DNA from 3 places in the Ureibacillus sp. FSL K6-2830 genome. Region 1 is predicted to be linked to each of the others. Evidence: riboswitches for the same ligand, from Rfam matches in the RefSeq annotation. Region 1 holds a riboswitch; each other region holds the start of a gene.
The links. Region 1 has a riboswitch for thiamine pyrophosphate ahead of NSU17_RS06510 (LuxE/PaaK family acyltransferase). Riboswitches for the same ligand answer to the same signal wherever they lie in the genome.

Region 1 (8,116 bases):
AAAAATGAATAATAAGAATGAATAAACGGATGTTTTTTTCATAAGCGTTCACCATTCATCACTTGACGTAACGTGAAACATAGTTCGTTAAAATAAGGCTCATATCTCATTTCCATTCTACGTGGGCGTTCAAGCATGATTGGGGTTTGATAGACAATTTCTCCATGTGCCATGACAGCAACTCTATCGGATAAATATACAGCTTCCGCAATATCATGGGTAATAAAGAGCACAGTAATATTATGCATATAGCACATTCTTAAAAGATCATCTTGCAGTTCTTCTCTTGTAATGGCATCTAATGCTGCAAAAGGCTCGTCCAAAAATAATAAAGAAGGCTTTTGCATTAAGGCTCGTGCAAGAGCGACCCGGCTTTGTTGTCCACCGGAAAGCTGTAAAGGGTAACAATCTCGATAAGAGGCTAACCCAACAAGCTCTAAGTATTCCATTGCCTGCTCCATATCCTCACTTCTGATTTTCCGTTTCAATTTAATAGGGAGAAGCACATTTTCAATAACTGTTTTCCATTCCAATAGAGTTGGAGTTTGAAAGACAAAACTACAATTAGGTAAAGGTTTGATTACTTCCTTTCCTTGCAGGCGAATGCTTCCATTCTCAGATGAAAGCAGGCCAGCAGCAAGCTTTAATAAGGTCGTTTTTCCGCAGCCACTTTTTCCAAGCAGACAATGAAACTCTCCTTTATTGATTTCCCAGCTAATCCCACGTAAAATTTGATTTTTTCCTTGTTCGTAACTGTACGTTACATCCTCCATTACCAAAAAACTCATATTAAAAACCTCCTAATCAACATAAGGAGCAAATTGTTCACTATCCACTATTGCCGATGATTCGATGTCTACCATTTGAATTAAATCCATTAGATTGAAGCGTCCATCATGATGCCAACCTGCTTCAGGGGAAGTCATTTTTCCTAGTGCTGTGATTCGTGTTACGCCAACGTTAGCCAACAACTCTGCCCAGTGGAAAAGTTCTTTAGGGGTTGCGGCCATACCAATCGTTTGAAGAAATGAGCGGTATGGCTTGATGTATGGCAGAATGTCTTCTAATTTTTCAAAAGAAATAACCCGAATAACTCGATTCAACGGGCTTGCCGTAAAAACTTTTTCCTCTTCTTCAAAAACAACCGTCCATTGATGTGTGGAAGTTCCAAGCACTTCTTTTCCTGTTTCTGTAAAAGTGCTCATTTCTTCCTTTTGCCGCCATGAAGCAAGGGCAACTGATTCTTCCATGGAAAGCTTACGCCTTGGATAACGCTTTTCGAAGTTTTCTAGCTCCCCCGCAATCAAGCGGGCAAATTCCACTGGCGATACTTTTCCGCCTTTTTGCACATAAAATAAGTGCGGTGAGTAACAACCTTGCTGATCGTAACGAATGACATCAAGTGCGGCTTGATGAGCAATTCGCCATGCTTTGTGCGCATCTAAGGCAGATTTTGAAATGATGCCAAAGCTTACTTTATGACCAAAAGGTAAAAAGCGAGTAGTAATGGGAACTTGTTTTTTTAAAGCTTGCAGCGTTTCGTTGTTACCGTATCCGATAACGAGATTCGACTTTTCAAATATCATCTTCTCTCGCTTTTCATCGCCGCCTTTCCACCACACAACCGCAAAGCAATTGGCAAGACTCGGCTCGATCTCTGCTAAGGCTTTTGCAAACCAGCCGGCAAAAAGAGGTTCAGAACTTGAAACTTTTCCGATATTTCCTGCTTTTACTAGCAGACCAGATACGAAACTCCAAATAGGCAGTGCTGGAACATTCCCTGCCCATACATGGGTAATGAGTTCTGGTCCAATTGCTTTTGAAAAACCACCTTTTGCGCGCGGCTGAAAATGATCTAATAATAATGGATTTCCTAAATCTTCTACTAGGAAACGCTGGAGTTCGTGCTTGCGAAATGTTTTTAAAAAAGATGTAAGACCAAGGCGAATTACCTCCTCATCATAGCCGGTGACAATCGGAAGCAACTTTTCCGCCTGCTGTCGATAAGATGAACTGCGGTCCAAAAATTGTTCCGTTACATAACCGATGATGTCCACTACTGTTGATACCGACAGTGATTTTAAGATTTCCGCACTTTCTCTTTTCACTGTGTCAACGACTTTCTGTAATTGCTCAAGTGTAAGGAGAGGCAGTTCCACTTCTAAATCCTGAAACTTCAGGATTTTCTTATCAAATTTCGTTTCTCCGATATTTGGAATATATCCAGCTGTTATTCTCATTGTGCTGTTCCTTTCGCCAATTGAATAAACTCTTCTACCGCTAGCGAGCATCCCCTTACCTCGGCACCTTGAACTCTACCGAACAGATAAAATCCTTCATCAACCGCCATTCCTACATCCTCAGTAGCAACCGCCATTACGGAATTAAAGTTCGCTAAATCATAATGAACTAAAACACCACGTTCTCCTTCTGGAACCTCTTCACCTGTTAACGGATTGATGACTCTCGTACGAATCCAACTAGGTCCAGTTTTTATAGATGGAACGACCTCATTGCCATCATCATAAAATTGCGTGCTTAGCTCTGTTATGCCGTACATATTAATACAATTGCTTCTATCTACACCGAAATATCTTTCAAGCAACTGATAAAATTCATTTAAATCTAATTCCTTTGATTTATTTTTATAACCACCAGTATCAAGAATTTTGCTTCCCTTCGGCAGATTAAACGTTTTTCCTAAACGCTCCAATTCCTCAAACAAATGAACAAAACTGAAACTTGCTCCGAGCAAAGCAAATGGTTCTCCTGTTTTTTCGGCATGTTCCAACTCACTGATGATTTTTTGAATATGTACGCCGTTCTCTTTTAATAAATAGCAGCTGTCCTCTGTGCCAAACTCTTTCATGACAAGAGCTAAATAATGGGCTAAGGATGAGTGCGGCATTTTCTCTTCAGTTGGAAACAAAATTCCCATGCGGATGCGATTTGTTTCTTTCATAAACCGTTCTTTAAAGTTGATAATCATGGAAAGTTCTCTGATTTCGAGAGTGGAATGAAAGTGTTTGCCTTGTTTTCCTTGGGTTGTTCCGCTTGTCATAAAGACTCTAACCGCTGCCTCTGGATCTGAACATGTCAATGGAACCTCTTTAAAGGCACTCATCGGCACATAAGGAATGTCTCGCCAATTTTTCACAAGCCGCGGTGTCTTTCCTTTTTGACGGCAAAATGTTTGAAAGGGAAGATTATGTTTGTATTGATAATTAAAAATACGTAAAGCTAAGTTATTAAACTCTTCTTCTGAAGCTTGATTCTTTTTTATAAATTGAGAAAGTTCCTCTATGATTTCTCGATGCTGCGTCATCGGTTTTCACCCTTTCCAAAATAAAATGCACCCTGCCTAAGCAAAGTGCATAATTCGACTTACTACACTCCCTGCGCTGGCATTATCCAAATCAGGTTCAAACGGTCAACGACGGATTAGTCGTACTCTCAGCCTGCTTCCGCAAGCCCCCGGTTAATATATTCAGTTTCAATATAAAGTCTACTTATTCTTGTGAAAGATTGCAAATTTTTTTGAATTTTCATCCTAAGATTATGTAGATATTCAATTGGTTTTATTTTTTATTGTAAATGCAACAAAAGTTGAGTATAATGAACTAAAAATATTGCATTTACAACAAAATGAGAGGGGTTCATTATGAAAGAAGTTCTTCGTGAAATCGGGATGATAGCACGAGCACTAGATTCAATCAGTAATATCGAGTTTAAAGAATATGACTTAACAAAAGGTCAGTATTTGTACCTTGTACGAATATGTGAGAACCCGGGAATTATTCAAGAAAAGTTGGCTGAAATGATCAAAGTGGATCGGACAACTGCATCACGCGCCATAAAAAAACTAGAAATGAACGGATTTGTTGAAAAGCGAGAGGATCCACAAAATAAAAAAATTAAGAAACTCTATGCGACCGAGAAAGGCAATAATGTTTATCCGTTTTTAATAAGAGAACATGATCATTCTAACGCTGTAGCTTTACAAGGATTATCTGAAGCAGAAGTGGAAACATTATTCAATCTTTTAGAGCGGGTAAGAAAAAATGTTGAAAAAGATTGGGAATACGTTAAGAAGGGAAACAAACGAAATTATTGATATGAGGAGAGATGTTCACTATGACAATTAAAATAAAAACATGTACCCTTGAAGATTTGCACACATTACAAGAAGTGGGCATTGAAACGTTTTATTACACATTTAAAGATCAAAATTCGCCTGAAAATATGAAAGTATATTTAGAAAAGGCATTTAATCTAAAACAATTAGAGAAAGAGCTATCCAATATTCATTCACAATTTTTCTTTGTCTATTACCAAAATGAATTGGCTGGCTACTTAAAAGTCAATAGTGATGATGCTCAGACGGAAAAAATGGGCGATGAATTCCTTGAAATTGAAAGAATTTATATTCGAGAGAAATTTCAGAAGCATGGACTTGGAAAAGCCTTGCTAAATAAAACAATGGAAGTTGCAAAAGAATGGAATAAAAAGAAAATTTGGCTTGGGGTTTGGGAAAAGAACGAAAATGCAATTGGTTTTTATAAGAAAATGGGATTTGTTCAAAAAGGATTTCACTCCTTTTATATGGGGGATGAAGAACAAACGGACTTGATCATGATTAAAACATTGGAAGATTGATTAGCATGTATATACTGAAATATTGGCATATAAATTTCATTTCTTATGATTCTATATTTCATGATTCAGTTAATAAACTTTCGCATTCGTCAAACAAATCATATTTATCATTAGGTTCGAACACATAGACTGTCCCCAATAGTTCCATTTGACAATTTGATTCAGGACCAATATACTGTTTTTGTATTCATCATTAAAGGAGGATTATTAAAAAAGTGACACACTCAATGAGACTACGTTTCCCAACTTTGAACTAATGAATTGAATATGTTCAAAGGCTCTGCTTGTGAACGGCAGAGTAAATGGGAGTAGTCTGTCCTTTTTTAATAATCTTCATTTTTCATTTTTGAACCACATTTTTGTAATATCACTATTTATGGTTGATATTAATTAATGGGTTAATAACGTCATTTCCGAAGGCAGATTATTTCTGCCTTTTTTCTATTATTAAGGAATTTCACTTTCTTTCGATAGATTTGTACTACACCTAAGTACAAGTCCTTTTTTGATGCCTATCTTGTCAATATGTTATTCCAAACGAATGAGGGCGGATCTTCTTCCATTTGCTCTAAATCGCAAGCAGATGCTTGTGATTTTTTTAGAAAGGAAGAAGAATTAATGACTAAAAATCGTAAACATCGAAGAAGTGAACCACCCAATTTTTTAGGACAACATTTAATGCATAATAAGAAATTAATAAATGAAATAGTAGAAATTGCAAATGTAACTCGACATGATTTAGTTTTAGAGTTTGGTGCTGGAAAAGGTGCATTGACGTCGGTGTTAAGTAAAAAAGCAAGGGGGATACTGGCTATAGAATATGAAGGAAAATTTGTAAGTTTATTAAAAGAGAAATTTGCTGAAACCGGTAATGTTAAAATCATTCATCACGATATATTACAAATTCAATTGCCGAAAGAACCTTTTATCGTTGTTTCGAATATTCCCTATTCGATTACGACGCCCATTATGAAGATGTTATTGAATCATCCGATAAGTGGATTTCAGAGAGGAGCAATAGTAATGGAAAAGGGAGCGGCAAAAAGATTCACCTCTCAATTTGTGAAGGATCCATATATCATTGCTTGGAGAATGTGGTTTGATATTCGATACGTAAAAGAAATTTCTAAGAAAAACTTTTCTCCCCAACCAAAAGTAGATTCGGCACTGATTACGATAAAAAGAAAAGTAAATCCAAAAGTTCCTTATAAAGATTATTTCATTTTTTGGGGATTCGCAGACTATGTATTGCAAAACCCGCAGATGCCAATTGACTTTGCATTAAGGGGCATTTTTACAGCACAGCAAATCAAAAGGGTTAAAAGAAGTTTGGGCATAAAAAGTGAAACGCCAGTTGGCATCCTATCAATAGAGCAATGGGGTATGTTGTTTGAAACGATGGTAAAATATGTTCCAAAACACAGATGGCCTAAATTAGACAAGCGGAAATTAATCAAATGGAAAAATTCTAAACGATAAATGAAGGAATATAAACATTATAATTGAAGGTAATCTAATTACTTTACCTCATACTAAACAATAAAATCTGAATAACAAGATGTATTTAGAATGGAAATTGAAGCAGATGCTAGGATAAAATCCTCCTAAATAGAAAAATAGCCCATGAAGTTTTGCACATTGCAAAATTTCATGGGTTTATATTTTTTTAGGTTTTAAAAAACTTTCAGGATATCCATTACATTCATCATGTACAAAAGTAAAAGAAGGATTCTCCTTTTTTATTATATTTAAGCCAGTTAAGTATCAACTTCTTTTCTATTAATTAAATGGAAGAATTTAATAACATTAACAGAATATTTGATACAAGCCAGAACGGAGAAAAGAGGGAAGTAAATATTAAATTTTATAGTCTTAACCTTGCTACATCTCCAATAGTATCTTCAAAGAAACTAAACCACATTAAAGTGCCTACTTATCACTTTCATACTTCATTGGCATAATGGATTTCGTTGAACAAAACAATTTAATGGAGGGATTTAAAACAAAACTTGCAACAAAAGATTATCGAATCGGGTCCTTGGGAACGACATGGTGAACTTGTTTTTGGCAGGAGCCCATTCGTTATGCATAAGAAGATATTCAACAAGTATGTGAAGATTATAGAAACGGTACTTTTTTGAATGAATCTAATTAAAGCATAAAGAAAGTTGGGATATTAGATGAAAAAAAGTGTCTTATTAATTATCGCTTTATTTATGGCTTCGCTAAATCTACGTCCAGCTATTAACTCAATCGCCCCTTTACTAGAGAGCATTAGAACAGATCTTCGAATGAGTGCAGCTGTCGCAAGTTTGTTGACTGCCATTCCAGTGCTTTGTATGGGTCTTTTTTCTCCAATCGCCGTGAAAGCTGGGGGAAAATGGGGAATTGAACGGGTAATCGGCTTATCGCTTTTAATTATTGGAGTTGGTACTGTTATTCGTTTGTTCACAGATTCTGTATCATTTCTAGTAACAACAGCTATAATTGCAGGTATCGGTATCGCTTTGATAGGTCCACTGTTGTCTGGTTTCATTAAAGAGCATTTTCCTAATCAAGTACCTTTTATGGTTTCAGTATATACCGTAGCTCTGACTTTGGGGGCAGCAATTAGTTCTGCACTCTCTACATCGCTAGAGAATAGCTTTAACTCCTGGCAAACTTCCCTTGCATTTTGGGCAATTATAGCATTCGTAGCTGCAGTTATCTGGTGGTTATTTGTAAATCAACAAGTCAAAAAATCAGCTCACACTGCTACTTCTGGAACAAAAGTTCAATTGCCGTGGGGGAACGGTAAAGCATGGATTCTTACATTGTCCTTTGGTCTGATGGGTATGCTATTTTACTCAATTACGGCATGGCTACCTCAATCATCCAAGGAATGGGGTACACGAAAGATTACGCCGCAATCGCATTAACAATTTTCGTAGTCGTGCAAATACCAGTTAGCCTAGTGCTTCCAATTTTGTTAAGAAGGTTTCACTCCCGTCGTTTCTGGTTGATTGTAGAATCCATTATAGAACTTGTTGGATTTATTTTACTCGTGCTAAATATTGAACCGTTGCTAGCTTCTGCATTGATAGGTATTGGAGCAGGCGGATTGTTTCCTTTAAATCTTCTTTTGCCAATTGATGCTACAGATAACGCTCATGAAGCAGCCTCTTGGTCGGCCATGATACAATCTGCTGGTTATGTAATTGGTGCATTAGGTCCTATTATTCTCGGTTGGATTTATGACGCAACGAACAGCTTTACTTCTGCAGTAGTTGGAATGATAGTGATTGTTCTAATAATGATGATTTTTCAATTTGCAGCAACCGCAAAAAGAAGTGTTAACACATTACACATTCAAGGGGAAAGCACAAGATAGTGGTGAGAAGCAGACCGTCGTTTAAGCAAGTCATTTTATTGCAGGTTGAAATGAAGGTTAAAATAATTGGATATTGAACCAGAATGTGAA
Region 2 (8,116 bases), 880 kb from region 1:
GATTCAAAGAATTGAAAGTGCTGAAGAGAATATTAAAATTCAGCGAGAACAATTGGATGATATGACGTTATTTAAAGCTTTCCATAAAGAAATTTTAGGCTTTGAGCCGACAGAAGAAGCTCTTCAATTATTTGAAGAAGTATTGAATGAAATGTTGCGTGATGAAAGAGAAATGAAAGAGGAGGCGGTGACGAAATGAAGCCAATTTTATTAAAAATGACCGCCTTTGGACCATACAAAAATGAAGAAGTGATCGATTTTACAAAACTTCAGGAAAGAAAGCTTTTCGTGATTTCCGGACAAACTGGCGCCGGAAAAACGACGATATTTGATGCCATCTGTTTTGCGTTGTATGGTTTTGGTAGCGGTCAAGACAGGAAAGATACAAAAATGCTGCGCAGTGATTTTGCAGAAGATGATGTGCATACTTCTGTTGAATTTGTTTTTGAAATACGTGGCAAAAAATATCGTGTTTTGCGCAGGTTGTCCCATGTGAAAAAAGGAAGAAAAACACCAACTGGTGAAAAATATGAGTTGTTTGAAATACTGCCAAATAACGAAGAAATTCCAGCGGTGGAACGGCAACGAGTGACGGATATTAATGAAAAGCTTGAAGAATTGATTGGATTAACTTACGAACAATTTAGCCAAATCGTGATGCTGCCACAAGGAGAGTTTCGTAAATTATTAACTTCTAAATCGGACGAGAAAGAAGAGATATTAAGAAAAATCTTTAAGACAGATCGCTTTGTAAAAATGGCTGATAAACTGGAAGAAAAGAAACGATTAGCGGATCAACAACTAAATGAAGCAAAGGCATTAAAAAATAGCTATATTAATCAAATTGAAGGAACATTACCAAAACGAGAATCATTGTTGTTTACAATGCTTAGTCAACATTCCAATATTTATCAGATTCTAGAAGGATTGGCAGAAGAACAGCAATATTATCAGAAAAAAATTAAAGATGATGAACGAATGTATCGAGAAGCTTTCAAAAAACATCAAGAGGCATATGAAGTTTATGTTGCGAATAAAAAGTTAAATGATCAAATTGATGAATATGAAAGGAAAAAAGAAAAGCTATCCTTTTTACAATCTCAAAAAGACCATTATGAACAAATAAAACAAACAATCGATGCAGCAAATCGTGCAAGCCGAATTTTCCCACTCTATTCTTATCTGATGGAACTGGATAAGGAAAAACAATCCATCGAAAAGAGAATGGAACTCGTTACAAAACAGTTAGAAGCAGCAAAATGGACATTTGCTAAAGCAGAAGAAATGTTCAAGATGGAAGCAATGAAAGAGGAAGAACGGGAACAAGCGAATGAACGAGTAAATGAATTAGAAAAACTTGTCCCTATTTATGAGCAAATGAACGAACAAATAAAGCTCGTGGACAAACTGTTGAATGAAAAAAATCAATTGCAAACTCGCCTACAAAACATAGTAAAACAGATCGAAGAAAAGGAATGGGCTATTCAACAGTTGAGCGAGATGATTGAAAAGCTGGAAGAAGACACAGAATCATTGAATGAACTATTAGAACAGCAACGACTATTAAGAGAAATTGTAGATACCTACACAAAATACTTTGAGGTAAACGCTGAAGTCCATAAACTAGAAAACGAATGGCTTAAAGCGACATCTACCTATGAAGAAGTTCAAAATATATATGCTCAGGAAGAGGAAAAATGGTTGAATAATCAAGCGGCCATTCTTGCGAAGAGTCTCCTGCCTGGAATGCCTTGCCCTGTTTGCGGTAGTACGGTACACCGAATCGAACATACAGCATCAACTGAAACCGTTAATCAAACGGAATTGAAAAAACTGAAAGCAACATTAGATGAAGCTCAGCAAAAGAAATTTGCTGTTCAAGGGAAATTAGAATCGAAACGACATCAATTACAAGAAATAGAACAAAAATTAATGCAATATCACGCGCCATTAAAAGAATATCAAAAATATGTTCATCAATTACAAGATATAAATATTGCTATAAAAGAAAAAGAACGTCAAAAAGAAATACTTACATTAAATAAAAAACAAATAAAAATTCTGCAAGATGAAAATGCACAATTAGTTCATTTTCGTAAGGAAATCGAACGTCAGTATCATGAAAAACATGAACAATACACGCAGAATAGTACGATTTTAGAACAACAAAAAAAATTAATACCAGAAGAGATTAAAGACCTTTCCCAATTACAAGTTGCACTTCAACAAGCAATCAGCAATAAGCAACAATTAAAACAATCTTGGGAAACAGCCCAAAAGCAGTATCAGGAAGCTAACAAACAAGTTGTAATGAATGAAGAGGCATTTAAACAAATAACTGAACAAGTGAAACATATTCAAGTAAAATGTCAACAATCAAAGGAAAATTTCCATTCAGCTCTTCTACAAGCAAGGTTTACATCGACGGAAGATTTTCTACTTGCTAGACGTCCAGAACAGGAAATTGAAGCTTTACAAATGCAATATGATAATTATTCAAAGGAGCTTCATTCTTTACAAGTGCAAGTGAAAGAGGAAGCAGAAAAATTAAAAGATAAAGAAAAGGTCGATTTAACAGAAGCTGAAAAAGAATTGGAAGCGTTGCAGTTTAATTATGAAAAAGCATTAGATGAATTAAACTACTCGAAAGCTTGTGAAAAACATTGCATCGACTTTGCAGAGAAGCTTGAAAGACTTGCCAATAATATATTTCAAATGGAAGAAAAATCGAATCAAATCATAGATTTATATAATTTACTTCGTGGACACAACAGCAAAAAAATTTCCTTTGAACGCTATGTACAAATGGGGTATTTAGAGCTCATTACAGAAGCAAGCAATCTTCGTTTGAAAAATTTATCGAACGGTCAATATTATTTGCAAGTTTCTGACCGATTGGAGTCCTACGGTAGGCAAAGTGGATTAGGATTAGATGTATATGATGCATACACTGGACAAGCAAGAGATGTAAAAACTTTATCTGGCGGAGAGAAATTTAATGCTTCGTTAAGTTTAGCACTAGGAATGGCGGATGTGATTCAAAGCTTCCAAGGAAATGTTCAAATCGAAACAATGTTTATTGATGAAGGTTTTGGCTCCCTTGATGAAGAATCGTTGATGAAAGCAATTGATACGCTCATTGAACTACAAAAATCCGGCCGAATGATAGGGGTTATTTCTCATGTGGAGGAATTAAAATCGGCAATGCCTGCTATATTACAAGTAGAAAAATTAAAAGAGGGCTATAGTAAAACATCCATTATATTAAAGTAAATAATGAGGTTGCAATCTTCATATAATTTGATAAAATGACATTATTCCCAATAGAATATAAGATTTGTACCACAAGGGGTGCTGATGAAGTCAGCTGAGAGTGTGCCGGATGCACTAACCCTTAGAACCTGTAAGTTAGTACTTGCGTAGGGATGTGGATAGAAACCGAAACAAAGACGTCTCGGCTCTGTCCGGACGTTTTTTATTTTGTAGTTTTCTATCCTTCTCTCAAGTTCTATAAACGAAGAGAAAGGAGATAATTGAATGAGAAACCAAAAATTATTATGGATGGTTGAAATTGCGATTTTTGCTGCAATTGGTTATGTGTTAGACCAATTGAAATTTTCTATTTGGGCGCAGGGTGGATCCGTTAGTTTAGTAATGCTGCCTATTATTTTAATCGCTATTCGTTGGGGACTATCTGCAGGACTTATGACTGGATTGATTGTAGGATTATTGAACATGACAATTAATCCTTATATTGTCCATTGGGCTCAAGCATTGCTTGATTATGTTTTTGCATTTACTTTCGTAGGATTTGCGGCAATTGTTCGTAAACAAGTGTTAGATGGAGTATCAGAAAATCGTAAAAATAAAATTGCATTATTTGTTATCATCGGAACAATTATTGGCGGTTTGTTGCGCTTTATTTGTCATACACTTGCAGGAGCTATTTTCTTCAAAGAATATGCAGGCGATCAAAATGCCTGGATTTATTCTATCGGGTATAATGGTTCATATATGGTTCCGGCTATTATTTTAACTGCAGTTGCAGCGGTGCTCATCTTTACTGCAAGCCCAAGATTGATAAAAAAAGAAAATTGATTACAATTGTGAATTAAAATAAAAAGCGAATTGGGAGACAATATTGTTTTCCTAATTCGCTTTTTTATGGATAAATTTTTATACGTTTATCTAATTTTACCTACAATCCATTTCCCAAAAGGTAAATACGAAATGCATTTTGAAATGGTAATGGCAACGATTACCGTTGATATCATCATTGCTAAAATTGCTAGATAACCATTGTTGAAAAATGATACAAAGTACTTTGCGGTTAATGATAGTATGTTCCAATGAATTAAATAAATCATAAATGCATACTTGCTAATAATTCGAATAATTTTAAAAGATGGAATCAGTTGTCCATAGGCTAAGATCATGCTTGTTATTCCAACGACAAAAGGAATCAAATCCATCCTTCTAGAATGTATTTCAACCATACCGAATTTATAGCCATACCAAATATAAAGAGCTGATAGTGCCGTGAAAATTACAGTGAAAATGCGATATTTTTTCAATAGTGGCTGAATTTTTTCATAATTTGCACCGATTATGAATGCGATTACAAAATAAACGAACCAAGCTGTTCCATACAATTTTTCATACTTCATATTTTCTTGAAAGAATGGATATGGTAAATCAAAAATTCGATGCTGCAGAAAATACAACAATGCACATAAAGGTAACACGACAAAAGATGGCCATTGAAATTTAATCATTAGCCAAAACAATAGATACAATTGAAGAATAACTAAAACAAACCAACCTACAAATTCACCTAGAACGATATTGTTATAAAAGGTTTGCCAAATTAGACCATTTTGGTAGTTATATTCAATGACAAGGGCATCAATAAAAGCCCAAAATATATATGGAAGTAAAATGAATTGAAGCCGTTTTGACCAAAACGATTGTGGGATTCCATCTTTATATTTTGCTGCAAGAATGATGATGGAAAGTAAAATAAATGTCGGTGTAGCATAACATAGAAGTATTCGGATATAATGAACCACTACTGAATTTTCAGAAAGACCTGATTCTAGGTTATAAAAAGTAGTTGAATGTAATAGTAAAATTGATAAACATGCAATAACTCTTAATAAATCCCACTCTTTAATTCGCAATGATAAAACTCCTAATGTTTATAATGTTTGATTATAACATGATTAAAATACCTTTGAAGGTCTAAATAAAATTTTCATTATATATTCTATCATTTCTTGAGTAAAATCATATATCATATTGTGTAGTACATTCCTAAATTTAAACTTGGATTTCCGAAAAACTTTATAGAGTATGTTATATTATAAAAAGAAATTGTATAGAAGAAAGGAACTTTTACATGATTGTAAAAACACAAGAAGAATTAGAAGCGTTAAAAAAAATTGGGCGCATTTGCGCGGAAATTCGGGATGCGATGAAAGCGGCGACTAAACCAGGCATCACAACGAAAGAGTTGGATGAGATTGCCGGCCGCATGTTTGCTGAAGCAGGAGCAATTTCTGGCCCAAAAGGTGAATATGATTTCCCGGGATATACATGTATTAGCGTCAATCACGAAGTTGCACACGGTATTCCAGGCAATAAAGTCATTCGAGAAGGTGACTTAGTCAATATTGATGTTTCAGGATCATTAGATGGTTATTTTGCCGATACAGGCATTTCTTTTGTTGTAGGAGAAGGGTATGAAGACAAAGAAAAACTTTGCCGTGTTGCTAAGTCTGCCTTCGAACGAGCAATGACAAAAGTGAAAGCAGGCTCTAAATTAAATCAAATTGGGAAAGCCGTTGAACGAGAAGCAAAAGATCATGGATTAAAAGTCATTATGAATTTAACGGGGCATGGAGTAGGGCGTTCTTTGCATGAAGACCCACAACACATATTAAATTACTATGATGCATGGGATGGAACTATTTTGAAAGAAGGGATGGTTCTTGCGGTTGAGCCATTCATTTCTGAAAAGGCAGATCATATAATTGAAGCTGGGGATGGATGGACATTTATTACACCTGACAAATCACTCGTTGCACAAGTTGAACATACAATTGTTGTGACAAAAGATAAGCCAATAATTATCACGCAAATTAATGAATAATCATGAGCTTTTATTTCATAAAAAACAATCATGAATTTTCATTCACAACCCTGGCATGAAAATGGATATTTCTTTCCCATAATGTAGATAACACAAACAGTTAACAATACGTAGGCTTTTATGGTGGATGATACCCTGAATAAAAAACTGTTTGAGTGGATTTGGTGAACAACCCATTGTTAGCTCATTCATTTGGAATGATGACTACGTACAGAAAAATGCTTATATTTCAAATTCACTCGCTGTTTGTGAATCTACTTTATGGGAGGGATTATATTGGATGTACTGATGACACGTTGTGCAGGATTAGATGTACATGCTGAAACAATTGTTGCTTGTGTCATGATTGGCGAACAGGACGATGAATTATTCATTGAAACAGAAACTTTCCTCACTTTAACAAAGGATCTCTTTCGTTTACTAAAGTGGTTGGAAAACCATGGCATTACGCACATTGCGATGGAGAGTACTGGAGTTTATTGGAAACCTGTTTATAACATTTTGGAGGATTACTTTGATATTACATTAGCGAATGCTCAAAGAATCAAGAATGTCCCTGGAAGAAAAACAGATGTTTCGGATGCAGAGTGGATTGCGAAGTTATTGCGTTATGGACTGATTGAAAAAAGTTTTGTTCCACCAGAAGATATACGAAACCTTCGTGATTTAACTCGGCTTCGTAAAAAATGGATCGGCCATTTGACTTCAGAAAAAAATAGGATTCTGAAAGTATTAGAATGCTCAAATGTTAAACTAAATTCAGTTATTTCAGATGTGTTTGGTGTTTCTGGAAGAAAACTTCTATCCAAATTAATTCAAAATGGATATGTTGATTCCATTGATGTAGAAAATAGTATTCACGGAAGAATGAAGCACAAAAAACAAATGATTACAGACTCTTTATTCGGTACTTTAAACGATCATCAAATCTTTCTAATCAAACAATCTTGGCAACACATCGTTTATTTAGAATCATTAATCAGCCAAATCGAGGAAAGAATAGATGAAATTCTGAAGAATTATAAAGAAGAAGTGGAGTTATTACTAACGATTCCGGGTATTAAAAAGGATTCCGCAGCAATTATTATTGCAGAGATTGGGGTGAACATGGAACAATTTCCTACCTCTCAACACTTAGCGTCTTGGGCCGGAGTTGCTCCAGGAAATCATGAAAGTGCAGGAAAACGAAAGTCAACTAAAACGACTAAAGGGAATCCTCATATCAAAACTGTACTGTGCGAAGTAGCATGGGCAATCTCTAGAAGTAGGAATCGTTGGTTAGCTGCTAAATATTGGTCGATTGCTGCAAGAAGAGGAAAGAAAAAAGCACTCGTTGCCATATCGCATCGAATGCTTCGAATCATTTACTCCATGCTAATTAATAAGGAGCCTTATAAAGAACCTTTAATTAATTAGTATAACCAAAGAAGAATAAGTTTAAACAAAGTTACCTTCCATTAGGTAGCTCTGCTTTCTTATTGTCTTTTTTAGGTTATTTATATATTACCCTCAATAGATTGAAGCTATTCATGGGCTAAGTGGAATTAAATTATTTTCACAGAAAAAATCCTGAACGTTTAATGACGTACAGGATTTTTTTTCATAAATAATACTCCAACAATTAATACACCACTTAAAAATAGGGATGAAGTTGTAACTAACAGTTCATCAAATCCGTTTGAAATTGCAATTCCTATAAAAGACCAAACAAACACAAGTGGATATGCGGTGTCATAATGATGATAACGTAAATGCAATGCAACTAATGTGGCAAATGTTAATATAATTACCACCCATAAAGCATTACTCAAGCCGAACCCGTGCCATTCTTTATACAATAGTAAATAACAGGTATTGATAATAAAAATAAAAGTAATCCAGCCGAAATAAATAGCAATAGGAATTCTTTTTTTCAAATGTTCTCCTTGCATCGGATATGTAAGATATAGTGCGAATAAGGACAGT
Region 3 (8,116 bases), 1.3 Mb from region 1:
TAACATGCTTGAAGAAATGAAAAAAATCATTGGAGTTGTTCAATCATCTTCAAGACAAGTGGAAGATCGTTCTCATCACTTAAGCGCCCTTGCTGAAGAAACGAATGCTTCCAGTGTAGAAGTAACAAATGCTGTGCGAGAAATTGCAATAGGCGCCACACAATCAAGTGAAAACGCAGAGCAAGTAACTGTTTCATCAGGGAAATTAGGAGACAAAATCAATCAAATGACAGAGCAATCGAAAGCGCTCAAAGGAATTACAAATGAAGCGAATGAATTGAATAATGAAGGACAAGAGAAAATGGACAATTTATTAAATTCCTTTGAAAATTCGAAATCAGAATTACACAATATGTCTATCTCTGTGTCTTCACTGGAAGAAAAAATTCATGCGATTGAATCTGTGATGGATACAATCTCTGAAATTTCGCAACAAACGAATTTACTCGCTTTAAACGCAAGTATTGAAGCAGCTCGTGCAGGCGAACATGGTAAAGGATTTGCTGTTGTAGCAGAAGAAGTACGTAAACTTGCCGAACAATCGGCTAAAGCAACGGAACATGTCAAATCAACAATCCATGAATTGCAGCAAGAAGCAATTTCCGTCGTTAAACAAATGAATGAAATGCAAGATACATTCAAAGAACAAGGAACAGTTGTTGAAAATACAAGTATACTATTCCAAAATCTATCATCGTTAATTTTAAATATGGAACATACTTTTAAAACTGTTACGGAAGAAATCGATAGTATCATAAAATATAAAGATCGAGTTGTGGAAACCATTGAGGAAATGTCCATGACAGCACAATCAACTGCAGCAGCTTGTGAGGAAGTAAGTGCTGCTAGCGATGAGCAATTAAGAGCAATACATTCTGTTGCTGAAGCTTCAGAAGAACTAAACGAATTAAGCAAAGAATTATCAAAAACTGTAAGCAGATTTAAAATATAATAATAAAAGGGGCTGTTCAGAGTCGAACACTTTCTGAACAGCCTTACTTCTTATAGTAATATTCTCTTAAAAACTTTGCTCCTACGGTGGTCACATCAAACGCGCCTCCTCGTCGCAATTTATCTGCGGCTAAGCGTGTGCGACAGCCGCAATTTATCTGCGGCTAAGCATGTGCGACAGCCGCAATTTATCTGCGGCTAAGCGTGTGCGACAGCCGCAATTTATCTGCGGCTAAGCGTGTGCGACAGCCGCAATTTATCTGCGGCGAAAGCGATAGCGACAGCCGCAAAGGAGGCGTCTCAAAATGACTTTGATATGCCCCCTTTTTATTTTAATTATTTATTATGCTTGTTGCGCTTCTTCCCGTTTACCGAAAATTAGCTTCAATAATGGTGGTGTTACTAAAGTCGTAATAATGATGACTACAATGATTGCGCCATAAAACTCTTGAGATAATATGCCGCCAGTTAGTCCAATGGAAGCTAAGATTAATGCAACTTCTCCTCGGGATATCATGCCTGCCCCAATGCCTGCCGAGGATCTCCAACCAAAGCCGCAAACTTTTGCTCCAAGACCGCAACCGATAAATTTTGAAAGCAAGGCAATAATAGAAAAGACGATAATAAACACAATTTGATCTCCAATACCATCAAAGCTCATTGGTAAACCGATGTTAATAAAGAAGAACGGTACAAAGATGCCATATGCAATTGGTGAAACACCATGTTCAACTTCTTTTGCATATTTTGTTCTACTAATAGCTACCCCCATGAAATATGTACCGATAATTCCTGATACCCCAAGGAAATCAGCGAAATATGCAAAGGCAAATAATAATATTAATCCCGCAGTAACAATCGGTTCAGTAACTTTAAATCCTTCAAAAAGATGCATAAACTTCGGCACAAGATATTTTCCAACAAAGTAAATGACAATAAAGAAGATAATTTGCTGTGCAATAACCCATGCAATATTTGTATCCGAGCCCACAAAAAATCCAATTGCAACAGCGATGAGAATTACTACAATTACATCATCAAGAACAGCTGCTCCAAGTAATGTAGCACCTTCTCTACTATTTAACCACCCAATTTCCCGCAATGTTTGAACGGAAATACTTACGCTCGTTGCAGCAAGTAATAATCCTAAAAATATTCCTTCAGATGTAGGAATACCAAATAGTGGTGAAGCGCCCCACCCCATTAAAATTGGCATTACTACTCCTAAAATTGCTACAAGTGTTGCCGCTTTTACATTTTTATTTAAACTTTCCAAGTCTGTTTCAAGTCCAGCTAGGAACATTAATAATAATACTCCGATTTCACTGAACACATGAATTAATTCCGTTTGTTCTATCCATCCAAGAACAGCCGGCCCAAGAACGATACCTGCAATGATTTTGCCTAATACGGATGGTTGTCCTAGGCGAATGCTGATTTGACCAGCAATTTTTGCAACGAGCAACACGAGTACGATTTGTAAAATAAATTCAAATACATCCACAATAGTTACCCCCTTGTTGTCATAATAGATGGATGCAAAAAAAAGACATGGTGGTAGCCTTGTTGACAGACTCCACCATGTTTTGCTCCATATTCAAATACGTTAACTATTATAATCGAATTATATTATTATGTAAATTCCTTTTTTTCAGTTTATTTTTAAATTTTGTTATTCTATTTTGAGAAAGGTTACGATAGAATTACTTATTGTTATGATGTTACTTTCCCTTAAATTGCTGGACTGTCTGTGTACGATTATTGCTATTACATATAGCAGAAATCACTGCTATGCCATCAGCTCCTGCTTCTAACACCATTTGTGCATTGAATGGAGTAATCCCACCAATTCCAACAATAGGGAAATTCGGATACATCTCCCTTGCTTTCTTTAAAAAATTAACCCCAGCTGGCTTTTTTGCATCAGGCTTCGATTTCGTTTCAAAAATTGGACCAATCCCTACATAATCTGCCCCTCCTTCGACAGCTTTCACCATTTCTTCTTTATTATGAACGGAAACACCTATTATTTTGTTTTTAAACTTTTCGCGAATTGCTTCTATCGGTGTATCATCTTGACCAACGTGAATGCCATCTGCGTCGATTTTTAATGCAAGCTCCACATCATCATTCACAATAAAAGGAACTCCATATTGTTTACAAAGGGATTGACATGATCTTGCAAATTGTTCTAATTCTTTCCCCATTAACGGTTCTTTACCTTTTTCCCTCAGTTGAAAAATCGTAATACCTGCTTTTAAGGCATCTTCTAGCACTGATAGCGGGGACTCATTATTACAATTCTCGTTACCCATTATGAAGTAAACAGCTAAATCCATTCTATTCAACAATTTCCACCTCTACTTTAGCACCAAAACGGTGAGCAAAGTGATTTGTTGGACCATGTCCACGTCCGATATTTAGTGGATTTTCAATTGCCATTTGAACAAATTTTTTCGCTTCGATAACGGACTCTTTTAACGAAAGCCCCTTACCTAAATTTGCTGTAATAGCTGCAGAAAAAGTACACCCTGTTCCATGGGTATGTTTCGTGTTAATTCGTTTTGATTTTAATTGGAAGGAAGAGCCGTCTTGAAAAAAGACCGTATCAACAGCAGATGGACCTTCAAAATGTCCGCCTTTCATTACTACACAATTAACACCAAGTTGCAAAATCTTTGCTGCTGCTTGTTGAATGTCATCTGCTGTTTCAATTTTCATACCTGTGATTGTCTCAGCTTCTGGAATATTAGGCGTTAATACGGTTGCTATTGGCAATAATTCATTTTTCATCGCTTGTACGGCCTCTTCTTGCAATAACGCTTGCCCACCTTTTGCAATCATCACTGGATCAACGACTATTTGAATATTTTTATCTATTAAATTTTTTGCAATCGTTTTAATAATATCTGCAGAAAATAACATACCTGTTTTTAATGCTTTCACTTCAAAATCTTGTAAAACCGTATTCAATTGTTGTTCCACAAATTCAGCCGTTGCAGGATAAATACCTTCTACGCCTAATGTATTTTGAGCAGTCAATGCGGTAATAACAGATGTACCAAAAACATTTAGCTCCTGAAATGTTTTTAAATCCGCTTGAATGCCAGCTCCCCCGCCGCTATCTGAACCAGCAATTGTCAAGACAATATTCATAGTTATTCACCTCTTGAAATTTGATGTAATCCATTTATTATTTCAACTTGGAAGGAACCAAGGTATTTTTCTTTCGACGCATTTTCAGCGACTTTTTTATAGTCAGCTAATACATTTCGAATATTTTCAAGTTTTCCTCCATCCAACGTTAATGCTGCAGCACAAATAGCACTTAATAAACAACCTGTTCCTGTTACTTGAGTCATTAACTCATGGCCACCACTAACTTGATAGTGTTCTATTCCGTCAGTCACGAAATCTTCTTTTCCAGAAACAGCAATAATTGCACCATACTTTTGAGCAGTTTCCTTAGCAACATTGGTAATATCCATTTCTCCTTGTCCGCTATCAACTCCTTTTGCTTGCCAATTAATTCCTGCAATTGCTGCTAATTCACCAGCATTACATCGGATTAAATCAAATTTAATCTCTTTTAATAAATTTTTTGCAGTTTCTTTACGATATGTTGTAGCCCCCGCTCCGACAGGATCAAGTACGACAGGAATATTTAGTTCATTTGCTTTTTTCCCAGCTAATATCATTGCTTCTACGGAATTTTTATTTAATGTTCCAATATTAATTAATAATCCGTTTGCAATAGCGACCATGTCTTCTACATCCAATGGCTCATCTGACATAACTGGTGAAGCTCCAATTGCAAGCAAACCATTTGCAGTAAAATTCGTTACAACGGTATTTGTAATACAATGAATTAATGGATTTTTTTTTCTTATTTTGATTAAGCTCATATATATCCTCCTATAATTGTAAAAATTTATGTAAAGAAAAAGCTCCTTTGCACGGCGCAAAAGAGCTTTGAAAATAGAACACAATCTTTCATTGCTCCCTACGACAGTGCTAACTGCATCAGGTTCTAAGGGTTAGGTGATATCACCTTCTCAGGCACTTAGGCCACCCCTGCAATTATCATATGAAATAAAAAAACTCTCCAAGTTTGGAGAGCAACAATACACATAATCATCATTCATACGATAAGGTATTTTGCTCCCTACGGCAGTACTAGCTGCATCAGGTTCTAAGGGTTAGGTGATATCACCTTCTCAGGCACTTAGGCCACCCCTGCAAAATTTAATAATTTTTTAGTTGTTATGAAAATTATAACACATTTTCATTTTATTTTTTCAAATAATTTAATAGAATTTAAAAAGATTGCTAGATAAAACAGCTAAATCACTTAAATTCTAGATTGAATGTCACAAGTTTTTCTCGATTAATCTAACTCTATTTTTCCTTCAATTATGGTATTATTCAATGCTTGAGTTGCTAATCGATCGACTTCTTCATTCCCTTTTCGCGAAACTAATTTAAATTCAGATTTGATTCCTAGTTGATTTAATTTTTCATCAATTTTATTCGCCCAATTTGTTAATTCTTTTTCATAAATAGGCCATTCTCCACTCATTTGATTAATAACAACCTGTGAATCACCAATGAATCGAACAGTTTGATGATGAACGCCTATCACTTCTAACTCTAGAATACTTCCGTATAATGCCGCATATTCCGCTTCATTATTAGATCTTAAGCCAAGTTGCATTAAATTTTTTCTAGTTCGATAAGATTTTCCGTTTTGTTCAAAATATATGGCAAATCCTAAACCGGCTTTTTGACTTTCTAAATCATAACCACCATCAAAATACACTGTCACATTGGATGGCTCAGTTTCGATTTCCTTTAAATATTTTTTTATTTCTTTAACAGACCATGTACTGTCATATTGATCAATAAAGGTCATATGTTTTACTTTTCCGGTTTTCTTTAATTCTTCTGCAATCAATAGGGCTTGAACTGGCGGCATTTCATCTGATCGAAAAGTTGTTTCCAATCCTTTATGATGATACGTCCATTCAATGGTTATTTTCATGAATAGAACCTCCCTGTTCCTGTTTCCTTCAACAAATCGATATGTGCATTAATGTAGGCTTTGGTTTTTAATTTTTTTTATGAAATGTAAACGAACATAACGAAACTTCAATCGCTTAATTCGATTATACATGATACGAAAAAATGAGCGGATGTTTGAATAATCTTCAATGAGATCAAGAATGACATGTTCAATCATAATGAAGAACCATAATGTAAGGAAAAGAACAAGGATTACACCATCAAATAATTTTGTGACTATCAAGTAATATGAATAGAAGAAGTATTTAATCGTTATAAAGATGAAGCTAACTGTGATGATAACTATTGGAATATATCGAAACAACAAAGTTTTTTTTGTGAAAACCATAAGGAGAAAACTTACAATACAACAAATCAAGACAAATATTACAGTTAACATATTAATAATCATTCAATTCACCTCACTATGCAACTGGATGAAGGAAATTACCACTTTTTTAGTTATTTTTTTCCTTTAATAACAAAAATATTCAATAACGTGAGGCATTTTTAAAACAGTAATCATAAAACGATTTATGTGCTTAATTAACACAAAAAGGAGCGATACCGCCCCTTATTCTTTAACCATTTAAAAAATTCAAAATAATCAACCTGTAGAATCACTCCCTCACTTTATTACTACAGCTGATTAAAACATGAATGCTCAGAAAGTAGATGAGAAACAAATTGTTCTACAACTTTGCTGTATTGAACCATAAAATATTCAACATATTTATAAAGTGCATTTCAATGTCAATCATTCATATGATATGAGGGATTATATTTAGAATATTTAATTGATGGTTATTTTAAAAATTTTCCTGTCATTCGTTGGTTGTATAGGTCGATTCGTATGACCGAAAACAACTCTAAACATTGTAATTTGTTCAATTGAAAATTCGATTGGCTCTTCAAATACAATCCAGTCAACCCCTTCTGTACAAGGAGGTGTCGTCAAAGAACCGGAATAGTAATACCCTTCCCTTACTTCAGGAATTAATTGTAATAAATTGAATGAATCCATTTCTTTTTCATTCATATTTTCATCTTGTATAAAGTTCCATATTTCTTTAATTGCTTCGTTTTCTTCTCCAGATTTTATAAATACCGCTATTACAGCATGGTCGCCTTTTTCATTTTCGTGTACGAGATGTAATTCCATATCATAGTTTTGATTTTCGATTTGATGTTCACTTGGTAAATGGAAATGGAAGGAATGAAATTTGTATTGTTCATTATCAACCGAAATAAAACTTGTATTCGATTTCGAATTTACTTTAAACTGATTTTTTTGTTTTATTAGTACAACAGGCTCCTTTTCATAATGTATGTTGATTCTTGGGGCATCTTTAAGAAGTACATTCTTGTATTCAATTTGTATAGGTGATTGCATTGTTCCTTTTTCACAAGCATGAACTTCCAATTCATTTGAAGTCTTTTGTTCTTCATTAGTATAAGAAACTTTTTTGAATGTATAGTCATTTTCTCCAGGCGATTGTTCAATAGTTGATTTTTGATAAGATAGATAACCAACTACACCAAGGCACAATGATAGCAAAAAAATCACAATATAATAGTTTAACTTCATCAATATTCCCCACCCATTTTTCCATTTTTTATTTAACTTAACCAAATAGATGATTGATTTATACTTCGGTCATGCTATATAGCACCATTCCCTTGTTTATAAACTTAATAGAGCTTGATTAAAAATACATACTTGCATGAGTGGGGAGCGGAGAGTCCAAGCCGCAAAAAAATAGTAGTACTTACCATAGCTTTGGTTAGTACTACGAAAATTAGAATGATTTCATTTATTTTAAGTAAAACAGTCCCCCGCTAACGATTTCAATTTTAATTCGAGGTTGAAATCGCTCTTCTAACGCTTTTTTCTCTATTTCATAAATTTCTGGTTTGTTTTCTACATCTTCATAAAAATGATCTAATATTTCTTGTTCCCTTTTCCATCGTTTTTTTGCCTCATCCGCCCAAGATAAATCATCATTTGCAATATAATTTTCAATTGCTGTTTCCAAACGTTCAATCGCCCTCATTGGAGAAACAATATAAGGTAGGCAATATGCGTTTTTTGGCAATTCATCCG

Region 2: another riboswitch for thiamine pyrophosphate. It lies ahead of thiT (energy-coupled thiamine transporter ThiT); the one in region 1 lies ahead of NSU17_RS06510 (LuxE/PaaK family acyltransferase).
Region 3: another riboswitch for thiamine pyrophosphate. It lies ahead of thiM (hydroxyethylthiazole kinase); the one in region 1 lies ahead of NSU17_RS06510 (LuxE/PaaK family acyltransferase).

Annotation. Positions count from the first base shown of each region.
Region 1 covers NZ_JBBOQR010000001.1:1,315,543-1,323,658, reverse strand. The annotation lists gene NSU17_RS06525 (ABC transporter permease) at 1-42, opposite strand, end outside; gene NSU17_RS06520 (ABC transporter ATP-binding protein) at 39-788, opposite strand; gene NSU17_RS06515 (acyl-CoA reductase) at 801-2,240, opposite strand; gene NSU17_RS06510 (LuxE/PaaK family acyltransferase) at 2,237-3,325, opposite strand; TPP riboswitch at 3,377-3,488, opposite strand; gene NSU17_RS06505 (MarR family winged helix-turn-helix transcriptional regulator) at 3,662-4,114, shown strand; gene NSU17_RS06500 (GNAT family N-acetyltransferase) at 4,135-4,656, shown strand; gene erm (23S ribosomal RNA methyltransferase Erm) at 5,275-6,135, shown strand; gene NSU17_RS06490 (MFS transporter) at 6,948-7,574, shown strand; gene NSU17_RS06485 (MFS transporter) at 7,538-8,026, shown strand.
Region 2 covers NZ_JBBOQR010000001.1:2,191,937-2,200,052, forward strand. The annotation lists gene NSU17_RS10750 (exonuclease SbcCD subunit D) at 1-199, shown strand, start outside; gene NSU17_RS10755 (SMC family ATPase) at 196-3,273, shown strand; TPP riboswitch at 3,338-3,443, shown strand; gene thiT (energy-coupled thiamine transporter ThiT) at 3,538-4,098, shown strand; gene NSU17_RS10765 (acyltransferase family protein) at 4,185-5,180, opposite strand; gene map (type I methionyl aminopeptidase) at 5,399-6,151, shown strand; gene NSU17_RS10775 (IS110 family transposase) at 6,428-7,567, shown strand; gene NSU17_RS10780 (hypothetical protein) at 7,729-8,067, opposite strand.
Region 3 covers NZ_JBBOQR010000001.1:45,297-53,412, forward strand. The annotation lists gene NSU17_RS00215 (methyl-accepting chemotaxis protein) at 1-952, shown strand, start outside; gene NSU17_RS00220 (cation:proton antiporter) at 1,295-2,455, opposite strand; gene thiE (thiamine phosphate synthase) at 2,673-3,299, opposite strand; gene thiD (bifunctional hydroxymethylpyrimidine kinase/phosphomethylpyrimidine kinase) at 3,292-4,107, opposite strand; gene thiM (hydroxyethylthiazole kinase) at 4,110-4,856, opposite strand; TPP riboswitch at 4,935-5,037, opposite strand; TPP riboswitch at 5,097-5,199, opposite strand; gene NSU17_RS00240 (reverse transcriptase-like protein) at 5,339-5,992, opposite strand; gene NSU17_RS00245 (carbonic anhydrase) at 6,806-7,600, opposite strand; gene NSU17_RS00250 (YqhG family protein) at 7,827-8,116, opposite strand, start outside.